Regions from separate parts of the Marinomonas sp. TI.3.20 genome, predicted to be linked through region 3. Evidence: predicted binding sites of a transcription regulator. Region 3 holds the regulator's gene; each other region holds the start of a gene.
The links. The regulator FNR, encoded in region 3, switches genes on or off when oxygen is low (the NO sensors DNR and NnrR bind a similar motif). The targets are predictions, from matches to a motif close to TTGATNTANATCAA.

Region 1 (5,970 bases), on a different contig from region 3:
TTTTCAGGTTGAATGTCTTTTTTAATGTTTTTCTTAATGTGTTCTAGAGCGTTTTTCGAATGCATCGCGATCGTCGAAAAAGATAATTCAACAGGCTCTTGATGTGAACCATGCCAGAAAGTAAGGCTTTAATGACGTTAGAAATCTAACGTCATTAAAGCCTTTTTTTTGAGAATCGTATGGTGTAAAAGCCAAAAGTAGGGCGGATCGGTATTCCGCCCTCAACATTACTTAGTTGCTTTTTTCGACATTACTTTTAGGTTTTCGAGCCCAATAGCCAGTGAGTCCATAGTGCTCATAAATGGCCATTTCATGCTCTCGATTTAGCGTCTCAACGGAGCTGTACTCAGGGGCATCTTTTATTAATTGTCGATTAACATCGACTAAAACAGAGCGATCAAACCATTGAACTTTTTTGATCCATTCAGGTGAGATCAGAACTTGATGTCCTCCCCACCAATTACTGGTATCAATCACAAGATAGCGCACCGCCCAAGTATCTTCTTCTACTAACAATCCAGATACATGGCCAATATCACCATCGATAGCGTGAATGTGGTAGCCAACAATTTCTTTCGCGCTACGTAAATCAGGATCTGATTTTTGAAGATTTTCACGTTTGCTTTCATCAAAGAAATGATTGTTCTTTGGGTCGCGTAGCTCCGTAAGGGCGTCATTGTAGTCGGGATTTAGCAAATAGGGGTACATGTCGCCGCCCCATAGCTGGTTTCCTTCCCAGTAATATGGATAGCCATAAAAGTTGAGATAGTCCATTTCATGCTGTCGTGAAACGGGTTTATCAGCATCAAGATTAGGGCTGTTTTTAACCTGATCTTTGGTGATTAATACCGGCAGTATTTTATTCTTCCAATCCGCTTTTTGAATGGCGATTGGCGAAATTAGCACCTTATGGCTGGATAGCCACGATCCTGTTTCTACAACAAAATAACGGACCGCCCACGATAGGTCATCAAACAGAAAGTCTTTTACCGCGCCGATATTTCCGTCACTGGCTGAAATCGTATAATCGTCTAGTTCTTTAAGGTCGCGCAACATGAGCGAATCTCCTTTTTCGAGGTCAGTGTTTGTATTAGTGATTAGAAAAATCGAGTACGACTCGCGACGGTACGTCACCATTTTGTAGTCGTTCAAAGACATCATTGATCGCAGAAAGTGGTTGTAACTCTATGTCTGCCTTTACCTTGCCCTCGGCCGCAAAAGCGAGTGCTTCAGCCATATCAAGGCGTGTTCCAACAAAGGAACCGCGGATGGTGATGCAATTAGCAACAACGTCGAATAATGGGGTTGGAAACTCGCCCGGTGGCAGTCCAACGAGAGCGCAGGTTCCACGTTTTCGAGTCATAGCCACCCCTTGGTTAAAGGCGATTAATGACGGTGCGGTAATCAATACGCCATGTGCGCCACCGTTTGTTGCTTTAATAACGGCTTCTACCGCGCCAGGTTGCTTCGCATTCACCACGGCATCAGCACCGAGTTTAGTGGCGTGCGCAAGTTTACGATCGTCTATATCAACCGCACAGACACGAAGACCTAATGCTTTGGCGTACTGAACGCCGAGATGGCCTAGCCCACCAATACCTGAAATAGCAATCCATTGACCAGGTCGTGCCCCAGTTTCTTTGATGCCTTTATAAGTAGTAACGCCAGCACAAATGATTGGCGCCGCTTCTACGGCGGAAAGTCCATTAGGGATATGGGCCACATAATTAGGATCAGCAACAATGTATTCTGCGAAGCCGCCATTTTTTGTGTAGCCGCCGAACTCAGCTTCGCCACAAACAGTTTCCCATGCCGCTAGACAATGTTCGCAATGACCACAGGCAGAATAGAGCCAAGGAACACCGACACGATCGCCTTCTTTCACCGCAGTAACACCATCACCTAATGCCACCACAATACCAATCCCTTCATGGCCAGGAATAAAAGGAGGAGTGGGCTTTAATGGCCAGTCACCATGCGCAGCGTGTAAGTCGGTGTGACAAACACCACAGGCCTCAGTTTTAACGAGAATCTGACCAGGGCCTATGGTTGGAATATCGAGTTCTTTTAGTACCAATTTTTGACCAAACGCTTCAACGACGGCCGCTTGCATTTTTTTACTCATGAGAGACTCCAGTGATTGATTGCAAATGAAAAGTTATTCATAACCACAAAAATGAAAATGAGAGTGCTGTCTCAACTCGTCAATTCCTATCATTCAAAAACAATAAAACATTAGTCTTACCAAAAGGTGATGTCGGTGCGTTGCCGTACAGACTAGGGCCACAAAATTTCCTACGGTACTGGGTAAATAAAGGGATCTTATAAGTAGGGAATAAAAACTTTTTAGGCTGAATGAAAAGATGTTGTATTTCAGTTGGTTAAGGTGATGTTTTCTTTTTTACTAAGTTATATCACTATCTTTTTTATCAAGGTTGCACCTGTTTATTTAATTCTGTTTTTTAATATTAATCCGACTGATTTCTTTGGCTTTTCGACGAAAGGAATAAATACAAAAGTAATGGTTAGTTTCCTGACATAGAACAAAACATTCATTCACGAAATCATTACATAATAGGCCGTTTCTTATATTTCGTTTTCTACTAGTGAAAACTTTAAATTTAACGATATTTGTACCTGAGTTCTTTAGGTGGTTTTCAAATGGATGTTTTTAAAAATTAAAAGTTTAAAAATAAAAACTTCTTTGTCTGGAAAGGATATCAAAAATGACGTTTAAATTTCCAAGCGCTTACACCATTCTCTTTTTGTTAATAGTGTTAGTCGCTGCTGGTACTTGGGTTGTTCCCGCCGGTAAATATGATCGTGTACAAAGTGTGGCATTAGGAAAAGAAGTACCTGTTCCTGGTACTTATAAGCATGTTGAGTCAAACCCTCAAGGTGTGGTTGCTGTATTTCTTGCGCCTATTGCTGGATTTTATGATCCAGACAGTTATGAGGCTGCCGCGATTGATGTCGCGTTGTTCGTGTTAATTATAGGTGGTTTTTTAGGCGTAGTTACCAAAACGGGAGCGATTGATACCGGTATTTCTCGCGCTATGGTGAAACTTAAAGGCCATGAAAAATGGATGATACCCATTCTAATGGCTTTATTTGCACTTGGCGGAAGCACCTATGGCATGGCGGAAGAGTCACTTGCATTCTATGCGTTGCTTATTCCCGTGATGATCGCAGCAGGGTATGACTCTGTGGTTGCTGTGGCGGTTATTTTACTGGGTGCTGGCATTGGTTGTTTAGGCTCAACGATCAACCCGTTTGCTACTGTTATTGCTGCGAATGCGGCTGATATTCCTTTTACACAAGGCATAGGATTGCGGTTTTTCATTTTACTGAGTGGCTGGTTAGCGTGTGTTATTTATGTAATGCGTTACGCCGCTAGGGTTAAGAAAGATCCTTCTCTCTCTATCGTTGCAGATCATCGCGCAGAGATTGAGCAGCAATTTATGACAGAAGCCCATAGCGATACAACTTCTATTTTGACCTTGTCACAGAAAATCGTATTAGTGATTTTTGCTTTGACATTTGCTGTGATGATTTGGGGTGTATCAAGTCAAGGCTGGTGGATGGCGAAGATGGGGGCGCTGTTTATTGCTTCTGCTATTTTAATTGGTTTTGTGACCAGAATGGGGGAGAAAAATTTCACGGATGTCTTTATCAATGGCGCTCGTGACCTATTAGGTGTGGCTATTATTATCGGCATTGCTCGTGGCATTGTGGTGGTTATGAATGCTGGTCATATGACCGATACTATTTTGCATTTAGGTGAGCAAGCCCTAAGTGGCTTGCCCAACGTGGTGTTTATTAATGCCATGTTTGGCATTGAAGTTCTCATGTCGTTTTTTGTTCCTTCATCATCAGGGTTAGCGGTACTAAGTATGCCAATTATGGCGCCACTAGCGGATTTTTCTGGTGTGGGTCGAGAGTTAGTAGTAACCGCTTTTCAGTCTGCAAATGGTTTAGTTGATTTGTTTAATCCTACTTTTGCCGTGGTAATGGGGGCCTTGGCCATTGGCAAAGTGCCTTATGAAAGATGGTTGCGTTTTATTTGGCCGCTATTGTTAATTCTGTGTGTGCTCATCATGGGCTCTCTCAGTATTGTCGCACTCAGTTCATAAATAATGGTGTATTCGTACCTTGTATGGGCCTTTATTTATAGCATTTCTACTGCTTCACAGGCCTTTTTACTCAATATAAAAGGACAGAAAGATGATTGAGTTTGGTGTTCATTCTGAAATCGGTAAGTTGCGTAAAGTGATTGTTTGTCGGCCGGGCCTTGCCCATTCTCGTCTTACTCCTGCCAATGCGGCTGAACTGTTGTATGACGATGTTTTGTGGGTACAACAGGCTCGTACAGACCACATGGACTTTTGCATGAAGATGGAAAGTCGTGGTGTACAAGTGCTTGAATTTGGTCAATTACTAAAAGAGACACTGCACAATAAAAAAGCGCGCGCTTGGATTCTAGACCGTCGAATTGACGAAAATCAAGTTGGCGTGGGCATGTTAAATGAATTGCGAAGCTGGCTAGAAGGTATGTCAGACGAACAATTGGCGATTTTCTTGATTGGTGGTATTTCGGTCCACGATTTACCGTTCAAACCTCATGGCATGTTTGGAAATTATTTAGGCGGTGATGGCTTTGTTATTCCTCCATTACCGAATACTCAATTTACTCGAGATAACAGCAGCTGGATTTACAATGGCGTCACTGTGAACCCAATGTATTGGCCAGCACGTCGCCCTGAAACCTTATTGGTTACCGCTATTTATCAGTTTCATCCTGAGTTTGCTCCGGCCTTTAATAATGGTGATTTCAAAATCTGGTGGGGTAACCCAGATGAAGATCATGGTCCAGCAACTGCCGAAGGGGGCGATGTGATGCCACTAGGCAATGGTAACGTGTTGATTGGTATGGGAGAACGTACTTCACCTCAAGCAGTAGGGCAAATTGCGCAACGTCTTTTCGAGCAGGGAGCCGCTACGCGAGTAGTTGCTTGTCAAATGCCTCGTTCTCGATCAGCAATGCATTTGGATACTGTGTTTAGTCAATGTGACCGAGACGTCGCGACGGCTTTTGTTGATGTCTGTGATGAAATTCAATGTTACAGCCTAAGACCGGGTGACAATGCCGAGCATATTGATTTTCGTAAAGAAGATAAGCACTTGTTTGATATCGCAGCCGACTGTGTCGGCGTCAAAAAGCTGAATATAGTGCAAACAGGTGGTGACAGTTACCAGAAAGAACGTGAGCAGTGGGACGATGGTAATAACGTGGTTGCACTAGAGCCGGGTGTGGTGGTTGCTTATGATCGTAATACTTATACCAATACCTTGTTACGAAAAGCGGGTGTGGAAGTTATTACGATCAGCAGTGCAGAACTAGGCCGAGGTCGTGGTGGTGGCCATTGTATGACATGCCCTGTATGGCGTGATCCGGTTGAGTCTTAAGTTTTACATTCAAGTGGTAAGTGTTATTAGGTTTTAAAATGCATTTTACCCACATGAAATATTGGCTGAATTCAGTTTTTTGAATTTAGCCAATTTTCGTTCAAATTATTGGTATATCAATAGGCAAGGAATTTTTCGATGTCATTCAATTTACGTAATAAAAACTTTCTTAAGTTATTAGATTTTAGCCAGCGGGATGTTAATTTTTTATTAGATTTGGCACGAGACCTTAAGCGAGCTAAATATACGGGTATGGAAAAACAGGGTTTGAAGGGTAAAAACATTTGCCTTATTTTTGAAAAATCCTCTACGCGTACTCTATGTGCATTTGAAGTGGCTTCTTTTGATCAGGGGGCTCAAGTTACTTATTTAGGACCTTCTGGTTCACAAATCGGCAAAAAAGAATCCATGAAAGACACGGCTCGAGTATTAGGTCGCATGTACGATGCCATTGAGTACCGTGGCTATGGCCAAGACATTGTGGAAGAGCTGGCTAAATACGCT
Region 2 (5,970 bases), on a different contig from region 3:
ATCACGGCGTCTATGTGCTTCTGCTCACACAGCAACATCAGCAATCGATCAACGCCCAAGGCAACACCAGCACACTCTGGTAAACCCGCATGAAGAGCACTGATCAGGCGTTCATCGAACTGACGATCTACCAAGCCAAGATCTTGCCTAGCGTGCTTATCTTCATCAAAACGTTGTTGCTGTTCTTGTGCATCGGTTAGCTCATGGTAGCCATTGGCTAACTCCATACCTTGCCAATACAATTCAAATCGCGCTGCGACAGACTGGCCTTTTTCATCTTGATAAATCTTTGCCAAGGCGGCTTGTGTCGTCGGGTAGTCGTGGATAAAACAAGGAGACTGTTGACCAATCGCGGGCTCAACCACAGTAGAGAAAATCAACTCTAGTAACGTGTCTCTGTCTTCTTCTTGGCGTCCGTATTCCGTGTGTTTATGAGCACATTCTTGCAACTGGCTAAGCGACGCGGTGAACGGGTCTAATTCGAGATGACGAAGAAAAGCATCTTGGTAACTCAAGCGCTCACATTGCAAATTATCAAGCGGTAAGACACTCGCCAACAGCTGCTCGACTTCGTCCATTAATTGCCAATGATCAAAGCCTACTCGATACCATTCCAACATAGTAAATTCGATACTGTGGCGACGGCCAATTTCTTCCGCTCGAAACACCTTACCTAATTGATAAATCGAGCCAGAGCCCGCGCACAGCAAGCGTTTCATCGCGTATTCTGGAGAGGTTTGCAGGTAATAAGTCAGCGCTTTACCAAGTGAATGAGTATGACTGGTCAAGACTTCGATATGAGGGTCTGTGATGCTGGCTAATGACAAACAAGGGGTATCCACCTCCATCACATTTCTGGCACTAAAAAAATCGCGGATGGTGGAAAATAACTGGGCGCGCTTTTGCAAGGTCACCATATCCGCACTGGGTTGCCACAAGGATGCATCGTACATAAAAAGGCTCTGTTAAATAAAACACATCATAACAAAATCACTTCTTCATAGCGGGGGAAATACTAAAAATAGTGCTTTTAGGCTTCTGCTATTTCGCGTACTTCGGATTCAGTCACGACCTTATCTCGCCCTCTTGCTTTAGCAAAATACATACACCGGTCGGCTCTTCTTATGAGGTCAGAAAAGGAGTCTTGCGCGTTCTGTACAGCAACGCCTGAACTTATCGTAATAGTAAAGTGCTCTGTGTCGGAGTAATGAAAAACATGCTCAGCAGTAGCACGCCTTACTTTCTCTGCAAACATTCGACTCTCTTCTTCAGAGGCATACAGCAAGGCTATAATTTCTTCTCCCCCATAACGAAACACGTCTTTGTGGGGCAGCAGCTCTTTTTGGATAATGCTGCTGATTGCGGACAATACAATATCGCCATAATCATGGCCGTATTGGTCGTTTACTTTTTTGAATAAATCGATATCAAAAAATATGACAGAGAGCGGTTTTGTGTGTTTTTCTTTTAGCATCCGAGGGCCCATTTCATCCAAATAACTGCGTCGATAAAGACGCGTCAATCGATCGAAAATAGCCACATTTCTTAGGTCTGTCATATACCGTCGGGATAGACGTAGACTGACAAAAACACTTAATGAAAACAAACCGATAATGACGAGCAAGCCAATATATATTTGACTCAAAATCTCACGATTCAAATCACTCACATACAGCCCAGTACCCACAATCCATCCCCATGGTTTGAACAACGCAACATAACTGAGTTTTTGGGCTAACACCTCGTCATCAGGATTTGACCAATAATAAGACACAAAACCTGTACCGCTCTGCTGGGTAGTGGATATAAATGACCGCACAAAGAACTTACCGTCTTTGTCTTTAGCGTTGATTAAGGACTTACCCACGCTACTCTTATTGTAGGGGTGCATGACCATTATCCCTTCGGTATTAAGCACCCAAAAATAACCATGACCTGAATACTTAAGCTTCTCTACATACGCTAAAAACTGATGCTGGGCTTCTTCTTTGGTGAGCGTACCGTCGAGGGAGTCTTGATACATTTCTTGCATTAGACTCATGACGGTATCCACTTGGGAGTGAATTAGAATTTTTCGTTCTTTGAGTATTGAACTATAAAGATGCCAAACAATAACCAGCAGCAAGATAAGCATGCTGATAAAACTAACAAGAGAAAGCGTTAGCATGTGCTTTTTAAATTTAGAATAACGCATCAAAAACATACCAGTTCAGCAAACTCTGAGGTCCAAAAACACCTGGTTCATAGTTTGCCCTACTCAATAGGAAAAACTGATTTCGATGGGTAATCCTAGCCCATAAAAAACAGTTTTTAAATAATGGAAGCGTCATTAAAAACACTTCATTCCTATTTTAACATAGCCCTTCTGATGCGCGGGGAGATAACTTCTACTTTTTTGTTATTTAATGGTATTTCTTATCCAAAATGACGTAATAAAAGGTAAAAATCTCGTAACGGTATTACATTTTCATCAAACTTCGAATATGGCTGAACGCACATCGCCCTAATGCATCCAAGTGATAGCCCCCTTCTAACACTGACACAATGCGCCCTTGGCAGTGCCTATCCGCGACATCAATAAGTTGTTCTGTTATCCACTGAAAATCACCGTCTTCTAAACGAAGCTGCCCCATAGGGTCAGACTTATGCGCGTCAAATCCAGCCGAAATCATAATTATCTCAGGTTGAAACAATTCTAATCGAGGTAAAAGCGTATCGCTTATGACAGAACGAAAAACATCACTGCCCGTACCAGCATCAAGCGGCATATGAAGAATGTTGTCATGAGAGGCTCCAGGATCGGCATAAGGATAAAAGGGATGCTGATAACTAGACGCGTAAAGCACGGAGGTATCTGATTTAAAAATGTCTTCTGTTCCATTACCGTGATGTACATCAAAATCGACAATAGCGACACGCTTCAAGCCATAATGTTGTACCGCATGCTTAGCGCCCACGGCAATATTATTGAAAAAGCAAAAGCCCATTGCTCGATCACTTTCAGCATGGTGACCCGGCGGCCTGACGGCACAAAAGGCGTTATCCATTTTACCATTCATCACCAAATCAACCCCTTGAATTACGGCACCAGAGGCATGAGTTGCCGCTTCTAAGGTGTGGGGCATTAGTAACGTTTCTGGTTCAATTTCGACATGTCCTTGTGCTGGATTTTTAGCGAAGATTGACCTTACATAATCTGCATCATGAGCAGCGGATAACTGCTCTAGAGTCGCTGGAACAGCCTCTATATGACGAAGATAATCGAGCAATTGACCAGCAATCAAACGATCATGAATCACACCTAAACGCTTTGGTGATTCTGGATGATCCTCGCCCATATTGTGTTTGTCACAATGATAGTGAGTAATGTACGCTGTTGTCATCTTGATTCCGTCCGTTATTATTTTTAGCTTAACGTATTAACTTATAGCCTAAACATATTGACTTTACGCTGAGCTAAATCAAAACATACTCAATGTAAAATACGCTATCCTACTATGGTCTACTGGTGTGATCTACTTGCCCAAATTGGGCGTGTCTTTTAAAGGAGATTCTCTGTGTCTCAACATGCTTTGCAACCCCTTTTAGCCCCTTCTTCTGTGGTCGTCCTTACCGGTCAAGACCCAGATGACTCCATTCTTATGGCGCTATTGCATTCATTAAGCAAGCTCAAAGATCACCTCACTTTAGTCGGCGTCACCCCAAAATGGAAAGACAGCACCACTTCGATCACGCAATTATCTACACTCAGTGAACTCGATAAAAGCTACGATTTAGCGATTCTTGCAGGCAAAACAACTCAGCCCATGGGTGAAATAATCGCAGCCTGTGGACAAGCGGGTATTCATTCTTTGCTGATGTTGTCTTGGAGCGGCGAGGCGTCAAACGATATTCAGCAACACTTAAGACAACATAATGTTCGCCTTATTGGTCCCAACAGTTTTGGTATTTGTCGACCCAAACAAAGGTTTTCAGCTTGGCTTGGGCTCACTCACCCACTCCCAGGTAGACTGGCATTAATGTCTCAATCTGGCACAGTCGCCAGCGCACTCGTCGATTGGGCAAGCTGGCAAGGTATCGGCTTTTCACAAGTCATTGCTATGGGATCGCCAGTGGATGTGATGCCATCGCAAATACTCGACTTTCTATCCAATGATTTTGAAAGCCAAGCCATCTTGATGTATTTACAAAGCGTTGGGCAACCTACCCGATTCCTTAGCAGCTTGCGCGCTGCCAGTCGCAGTAAACCTGTCGCAGTAGTCACTGAACACAACCTTGGTGCTGATCCTCGAGTCCTTGATGCGGCGTTAAGCCGAACCGGTGCTGTGCGTGGTCGTCGCTTAAACGATTTAATCGGTGCCGCTTCTGTAATGACCAATGCCCGACGCATTAAAGAAGGCGCCTTGATGATCATTGGCAATGGCGCTGGGCCAGGAGAATTAGCCGCACAACGTGCCGCAGAGCTTAATCTGTCGCTGCTGGAGCCTGAAGAAACCTTACGCAAACAACTGGAAGAAATTGTCGATCACCGTGGACACATTGGTCCTGTCAGTACCGTGTGGGCCAGTTGTGCCAGCGATGTGTTCGTGGACCTTGCACAAACGGCACTAAGCAATAAGTCCTGTGGCGCAGTGTTACTCATGTTAAGCCCTACGGCGTTAATTGACCTATCGTCGTTTTATGAACAAGTTATTGAGCTACACCGAAAACAGAAAAAGCTCATCATGGTGTGCTTGCTTGGCGGTGGTGATATTGTCACGATGCGAACGCGTATTAATGAAGCAGGCATCCCCACTTTTCGCACCCCAGAAACCGCCATTGAAGGGTTTCAATTCTTAGAACAATTCCAAAGAAATCAGCGACTTGCAAAACAGTCGCCTGACAGTAACGCCGCCAGCGAACAAGTGAATGTAGAACAGGCAAGAATGCAGCTTCAAGCCTTTTTACGACAAGACAAGAAGCAACTTAATGCTGTCGATTTCGCTCCTATTCTGGCTTTATTTCATCTAAGCCTAGCGAACTTCCATCGATCTCAAAGCGTCATTAACGCCGCATTGCATGTGCGTATCTTTCGCGATCCTGTCTTTGGTACTGCGATTGGTTTGGCATTAGGCGGCTCAGATCAGGGCTCTGCGCAAAAAAGTGAAGTTGTCGGCTTACCACCGCTGAATACGTTACTGGCACGGGATCTTATTTCTCAATTATTACCACTTGGGAATTACCCACAAATAGAAGCCTTACTATTGAATATCTCAAGCTTGGCCTGTGAGTTACCCGAATGCCAAACGCTGCAACTAAGTAAACTCTACATCGACAAATACGACTGTTTGACCGGTGAAGTATCTGCAACTCTTGCTCCTTGCCCAAATGTACGACGCTACGAACATTTAGCGATCCAACCTTATCCTCGTCAATGGGTAAGCACTCTAACGCTTCGAGATGGCAGTAGCATTACCGTTCGTCCAGTGCGTCCTGAAGACTCTTCAATGATTGCGGACTTTGTCCGTGGCATGTCAAAAGAAACGCGTTATTTACGCTTTATTTCAAACATTGAAGAACTGACCCCTCGCATGCTCTCGACCATGTCACATATCGATTACGATCGCGAAATGGCGTTCATGGCGGTACAAGAGATTGATGGCAAAGAACACTTAATAGGCACATCTCGGTACATTGATAATTTTGATGATCAAAGCTGCGAATTTGCCGTCGTATTAGACGATACTTTTCAAGGACAAGGGTTAGCTTCTTATCTAATGAAACAGCTTTTTTTAGCCGCTGCTGATAAAGGCATTCGTGTTATGAAAGGTATTGTACTGGCCGAAAATAAACGCATGATTACTTTCTGCAAACATCTAGGCTTCACTATCACAAGAGACCCAGATGACATTGGCCAAGTCATCGCAACACTCAAATTAACAGATGGTTTTGTCACCGCACTGCATTCAAAAAAATAACAAGAAACACAAT
Region 3 (5,970 bases):
CTTTAAAAAACCACTCGACTGATGACCCGCTCCTGCACCATGTGCAAGATAAATAGGTATTTTTGAAACAAGGGAACTCGTCATAAAACAACCTAGCATTAACGGTTAATTAAAGAATGGTATTTAAGCAGAATCATCAAGACCTTAGAAGTAAATATACTAAAGAGATTGCAGTGCCGAAATTCTTAATATATGGGAGAAGCATCCCTTACGCTATCAAAAACGTTGACTTATATCATGAGGCGGCTGTAAGTCTCAGAGTAAACTTCGTATTAGAAATTTTAATAGGAAGAAATCATGATTTGGGATCAACCTCTCATTACCAAATACAATTTATCTGGGCCTCGTTATACCTCTTATCCAACCGCCCCACAGTTTGATGCTAACATTAGTAAAATAGCCTTGATTGATAAAATGCTATCACCAAGCCATGCTCCTATTAGCTTGTATTTTCATATTCCGTTTTGTGCGCATCTTTGTTACTACTGCGCTTGCAATAAGGTCGTCACAAAACAATACGATAAAGGCGCCGAGTACGTTGAGTTACTTGAAGAAGAAATGCGTTTAAGAAGCCTAATGCTTGATAAAAATCGTCCAGTGACTCAACTTCACTTTGGTGGAGGCACTCCTACCTTTTTGTCCGACGAACAGTTGAAACACTTATTTTCTGCCATAAACCATCATTTCAACTTAGTTCAAGATGGCAGCCAAGATTACAGCATTGAAATAGACCCAAGAGAAATCAGCCATTCCAAAATGAAACTACTAGTCGAAAATGGCATTAATCGCATCAGTATTGGAGTGCAAGACTTCGACAATGAAGTACAAAAAGCAATACACCGAGTACAACCTGTAGAAATGGTTCGAGATTTACTCAATGACGCTCGAGACCTAGGGGTCTTATCCGTTAACTTTGACCTTATATATGGACTTCCTAAACAAACTATTTACGGTTTTAAGAGTACGCTAGAAAAAGTCATCGAACTGAACCCTGATCGTATTTCAGTTTTCAACTACGCACATTTACCTGAACGCTTCAGAGCTCAGCGTCGAATATTAGACAGTGATCTCCCTTCACCAGAAGGTAAATTGAATTTATTGAAACTGTCTATAGAATTATTAACCCAAGCTGGCTATGAATATATTGGAATGGATCATTTTGCAAAACCTACTGATAGCTTAAAAATAGCGCAAGAAAAAGGTGAATTGCAAAGAAATTTCCAAGGGTATACTACCCACGCTGAAACCGATCTCATCGCCTTTGGCGTGTCCGCGATTAGTCATCTGAAAGGTGTATACATCCAAAATCATACGGATTTATCGCTTTATCAAAACAGCATCGAAAATGGTCAATTGGCCATTATGAAAGGGTATATTAGCAATGAAGATGATCTAATTCGTCATCACACCATTATGGCATTAATTAGCCAATTTGAACTCGATAGTAGAACCATTGAACAAAAACACGCTATCCACTTCAACAACTATTTTCATGATGAAATACAGCAATTAAGAGCGTTAGAAGAAGATGGTATTGTTGAAATTGAACAGATTGAAGAACATACTATCATTAGAGTAACAGAGCGTGGACGCTTGCTAATTCGCTGTGTTTGCATGGTATTTGATAAGTATCTAGGCAGCGCAGTAAAGTACTCTAGGGTAATCTAATAAATCGAAGTCAGGGAGATCTTTATGTCAATCGTACACGCCCAATCAAGGTTCACCAGTAAGCTAACATCTCAATGCCAGAATTGCAGCTTAAGTGCATTGTGTTTACCCATCGCATTAGCTGATGAAGATATAAACAGATTGGATCAAATTATTGAAAGGAAGCGTCCATTAAAGAAAGGGGAAATTCTCTTTCATCAAGGTCAAACCTTTGACTCTGTCTTTGCCGTTCGAACAGGAACGCTCAAAACATTCAATATTACCTCTTCAGGTGAAGAGCAAATCACAGGCTTTTATTGTCCGAGTGAGCTGGTTGGTTTGAGTGGCATTGATAACGATACTTACCCTATTACCGCCAAAGCGTTAGAAACAACCACAGTCTGTGAAATTCCATTTAGCCACCTAGAAAACTTAACCGCACAAATCCCCTCTTTAAGGCATCAGCTTTTTAGAATAATGAGCCGAAAAATCAGTGAAGACCAACAAATGATGGTTTTACTAGGTAAAAAGAATGCAGATGAAAAAGTCGCTTCATTCCTTTTGAACCTTTCTAGTCGTTTCAAAAAACGCGGTTATTCTGCTATTTCTTTTCGTTTAGCAATGTCCCGTGGAGAAGTTGGCAATTATTTGGGCCTTGCCGTTGAAACCGTTAGCCGTGTGATAACCCGCTTTCAAAAGAACAAGCTGATTGAAGTGGATGGTAAAGAGATAACCATTACTGATCTTGCGGAAATACAAAAGTTAGTGGGGATAGCGGATGATTGTGCTAGACTCGCCGATTTGAACAAATAGAAAAAGGCTCTTTTATCCTATGCTTTACGATGATTTTTACGTCAAGTCATTAATTCGTACCGTTGAAGACTGGCCTAAAGCCGGTATCAGCTTTCGCGACATCACCCCAATTTTTAGTGATCCTAAAGGTATGCGGATGGTAGTTGATGCCTACGTGCACCGTTATATTGGCAGCGATATTACTCATATTGCCTGCATTGATGCGCGTGGCTTTTTAATCGCGGCTGTCTTGGCTTATGAATTACAAAAACCATTGATCTTGATCCGTAAGAAAGGCAAATTGCCTGGCAAGACCATTTCACAATCCTATGATTTGGAGTACGGCTCTGCTGAGCTTGAGATTCAAGAAAATTCGGTAAAAGCAGGTGATCAAGTGTTATTGTTTGATGACTTAATTGCTACCGGTGGAACATTGCTTGCAGCGGTTGCGTTACTGACCAGTCAAGGTGCGAATATTAAAGAAGTTGCCGCTATTATTGATTTACCCGACCTTGGTGGCAGCCAGAAACTACAGGATAACGATCTATCTATTTTTAGCTTATGCGCTTTTTCCGGTGAATAAAGGCTAATTAGCCCTTATACAAGATAAAATTTAGTTAATAAAAAAGGTGGCCAAGATGGCCACCTTTTTTATATCAAACTACTCACTTAGAAAGCAACAGAAGCACCGATACTTAGGCCATCACTTGTTTCGCGACGCTCGCCATTTGTATAAACCGACACAGTACTGCCGTAACCAATATAAGCTCGGGTATTTTGTGTGGTCATGTATTCGCCACGGACATCATATGTGTACATGTGATCCAATCGTGATACAGACAACACCGTTGGCGCATAGTAACCAGAAGCGTAAAAACTTAAACGGTTTGCCATAGGGAATGTGTAGCGGTACCAGCCACCCAATGCCGTAGCAACGGCAATCTCATCATTTTTCCCTTGCATATTGTTATCAAGAGCATAGATGCGAACACCCAACCCAATTTGCAAAGGGCCACTCGTGTCTGAATCTTGAATATTGATACCAACATAAGCTGAAGAAGTTTCATTATCAGCATCATGAGTACCACCACCACTAATAGAAAAAGGGCCGGCATCAATAGCAACGTCCGCTTTCACTAAATCATTAGTCAAACTTACACCCGCAGTAGAAGCAAAAACCATGGATGAACTCAAAATACCTGCGGTAAGCAGTAAGGCTTTATTTGTTAGATTCATTTGCACTAATCCTATATTGATACAATGTTTAACTTGTTAAAAGCATCTTCAGATTGCTTTAAATCTTTAAAATTAAATAATTCGTTATCAGCAAGATGCGAAGGAACGACATTCTGCATAGCAGTAAACATAATATCCGTCCTACCTGGATAATCTCTATCCCACTGCTGAAGCATATCCTTTACTACTTGTCTTTGAAGATTCTTTTGGGAACCACATAAGTTACAAGGAATAATCGGATACGATTTAGCGATAGAAAACGCCTCAATATCTTTCTCTTTGCAGTAAGCTAGAGGGCGAATAACGACATGCTTGCCATCATCGCTTAATAGCTTAGGTGGCATAGACTTCAACTTACCACCAAAAAACATGTTTAAAAAAAGCGTTTCTAATATGTCATCTCTATGGTGACCAAGTGCTATTTTGGTAGCTCCAATTTCTTCTGCGAAACCATAAAGAGAGCCCCTTCTTAAACGTGAACATAAGCCACACGTGGTTTTCCCTTCTGGAACGATTTCTTTAACAATACTGTAAGTATCACGTTCTAAAATATGAAAATCGACACCCTGCTCTTCTAAATACGCAGGCAATATATGTTCAGGAAATCCGGGTTGTTTCTGATCTAAATTAACCGCTACAATTTCAAAACTAATTGGAGCGCTAGCTTGCAGGTTACGAAGGATTTCAAGCATTGTATAAGAATCCTTCCCTCCTGATAAACACACCATCACTTTATCACCCTCTTCAATCATATTGAAGTCGGCAATTGCTTGGCCAGTGAGTCGTCGTAACCGTTTGTGGAGTTTATTAAGCTCCAGTTTTTCTTTAGGTTTGTTAGTTAGATCCATGATACACACGCTGTAAACGAAATGCGGCTATCTTACTATACTGACCGCGAACCCGCATCAAAAAATGAGCACTCTCTCTTAACGATTCGCTTATTAAGAATGCTGCGCTAAAAAAGAAAGCGATGAACGACAAAGCTTACAGATATATTGAGTGCCCTTTTGTGCGTTATTGTGCCTTCGTATGGTGAATACGTGCTGCTGACATTGACATTGATAGGTGTACGATTGCTTAGGCAGAGGGATGTCAAAGTTGTGTGTTCTATTAGGTTCAAGGTGATAAATTTTCTTCATAACGGCCTGCCATTCTTTACCATGGGGCCTTACCTTATTACCGTAAATTTGATACACAATAATATGGGCAACTTCATGAGGGACTACTGTCTCGATAAACAAGCTCTCATCTTGCTGATACATAAAATAATTAAACCTCAATTCATTTTTATGTAAGTGAGCAGTGCCTGCCGCCTTCCCTTTCTGCTTAAAGTTCGAAGTAGGATGATCAAAGTGCTTCCCAAAAAAAAGCGTCGCTTTTTTCATACAATGAGACACTTGAGATTGAACCTGTTGAATGGATGACGCTAAATCATGGGACTGAAGAGAATACGATTTGTTAGCCGACACAATCTTTCTCCTGCACTTCCTCAACACGACTTAACAGGGAGATAAGCGATTCGCTAAATGGTGCGATAATTTCTTTCGACAATCCTGTTAGACGGCTTAATGACGCAATAGTGGTAGGCTTATGTTGATACACTTTCCTTAATTGTCCATCGCTCAACACGCTATTTTTTTGAGTCAATTTCCAGCTCATAAGTTGGTGCCAAGTCGCGGTCTCCTTGATGGCGCTTTCATTATCAAGTGTGGGGTAATACCTTTCTTGAGCAAGTAAAACCTGTATTTGAGACTTTAGTATGCCACGAGACTTTTCTTTTAAATGAATGCAAAATGTCACTGCTTGATTAAGTTCAATGTAATCAAAGGCAATTAAATGGCGAATGACAGATTTCCACTGAGCCTCGTTAAGCTCCTTTCCTTTACCAAACAAAGCAAGTCGCTCGCCTTGCATGGCCAATACACTTTTTGTTCTCTTGCCCAATAAAACTTGAATGAGCACTGAAAATGGCTGAATGCCTTTTGTATGGTAAACCAAGGAAAGTAACTTTTGACTTGCTATCGTGACATTTTGCTCAGATGTTGGCGCGAGACAGCGATCGCAATTTCCACAGGCTTCTGAGGCTTCCCCAAAGTGAGCAAGTAAATTCTGACGACGACAGCCACGACTTTCAATGACTTTGAAAAAGGCATTTAACTTGGGTTTTCTTTCATCGCCTGACTGATTTTGAAAAGCGTTAAGTTGCTGGGCTTTTAACATGTCTTGAAGGCCATATAAAAGCAGCGCTTTAGCGGGCTGATTATCTCGCCCTGCGCGGCCTATTTCTTGAAAATA

Region 1: V6259_RS06585 (YfcC family protein) is a predicted target of FNR. The motif match lies at 2,534-2,547, and genes of this name have one in related genera.
Region 2: V6259_RS07110 (histone deacetylase family protein) is a predicted target of FNR. The motif match lies at 3,452-3,465, and genes of this name have one in related genera.

The regions. Positions count from the first base shown of each region.
Region 1 is NZ_JBAKAS010000004.1:182,274-188,243, reverse strand. It holds gene V6259_RS06595 (PRC-barrel domain-containing protein) at 232-1,056, opposite strand; gene adhP (alcohol dehydrogenase AdhP) at 1,091-2,125, opposite strand; gene V6259_RS06585 (YfcC family protein) at 2,727-4,133, shown strand; gene V6259_RS06580 (arginine deiminase) at 4,225-5,466, shown strand; gene argF (ornithine carbamoyltransferase) at 5,605-5,970, shown strand, end outside.
Region 2 is NZ_JBAKAS010000005.1:41,024-46,993, forward strand. It holds gene epmA (EF-P lysine aminoacylase EpmA) at 1-953, opposite strand, end outside; gene V6259_RS07105 (cache domain-containing protein) at 1,031-2,194, opposite strand; gene V6259_RS07110 (histone deacetylase family protein) at 2,460-3,383, opposite strand; gene V6259_RS07115 (bifunctional acetate--CoA ligase family protein/GNAT family N-acetyltransferase) at 3,558-5,957, shown strand.
Region 3 is NZ_JBAKAS010000006.1:166,155-172,124, reverse strand. It holds gene V6259_RS08660 (alpha/beta family hydrolase) at 1-84, opposite strand, end outside; gene hemN (oxygen-independent coproporphyrinogen III oxidase) at 298-1,668, shown strand; gene fnr (fumarate/nitrate reduction transcriptional regulator Fnr) at 1,693-2,460, shown strand; gene V6259_RS08645 (adenine phosphoribosyltransferase) at 2,480-3,022, shown strand; gene V6259_RS08640 (YfaZ family outer membrane protein) at 3,109-3,675, opposite strand; gene ttcA (tRNA 2-thiocytidine(32) synthetase TtcA) at 3,687-4,523, opposite strand; gene V6259_RS08630 (SprT family zinc-dependent metalloprotease) at 4,617-5,144, opposite strand; gene V6259_RS08625 (RecQ family ATP-dependent DNA helicase) at 5,134-5,970, opposite strand, start outside.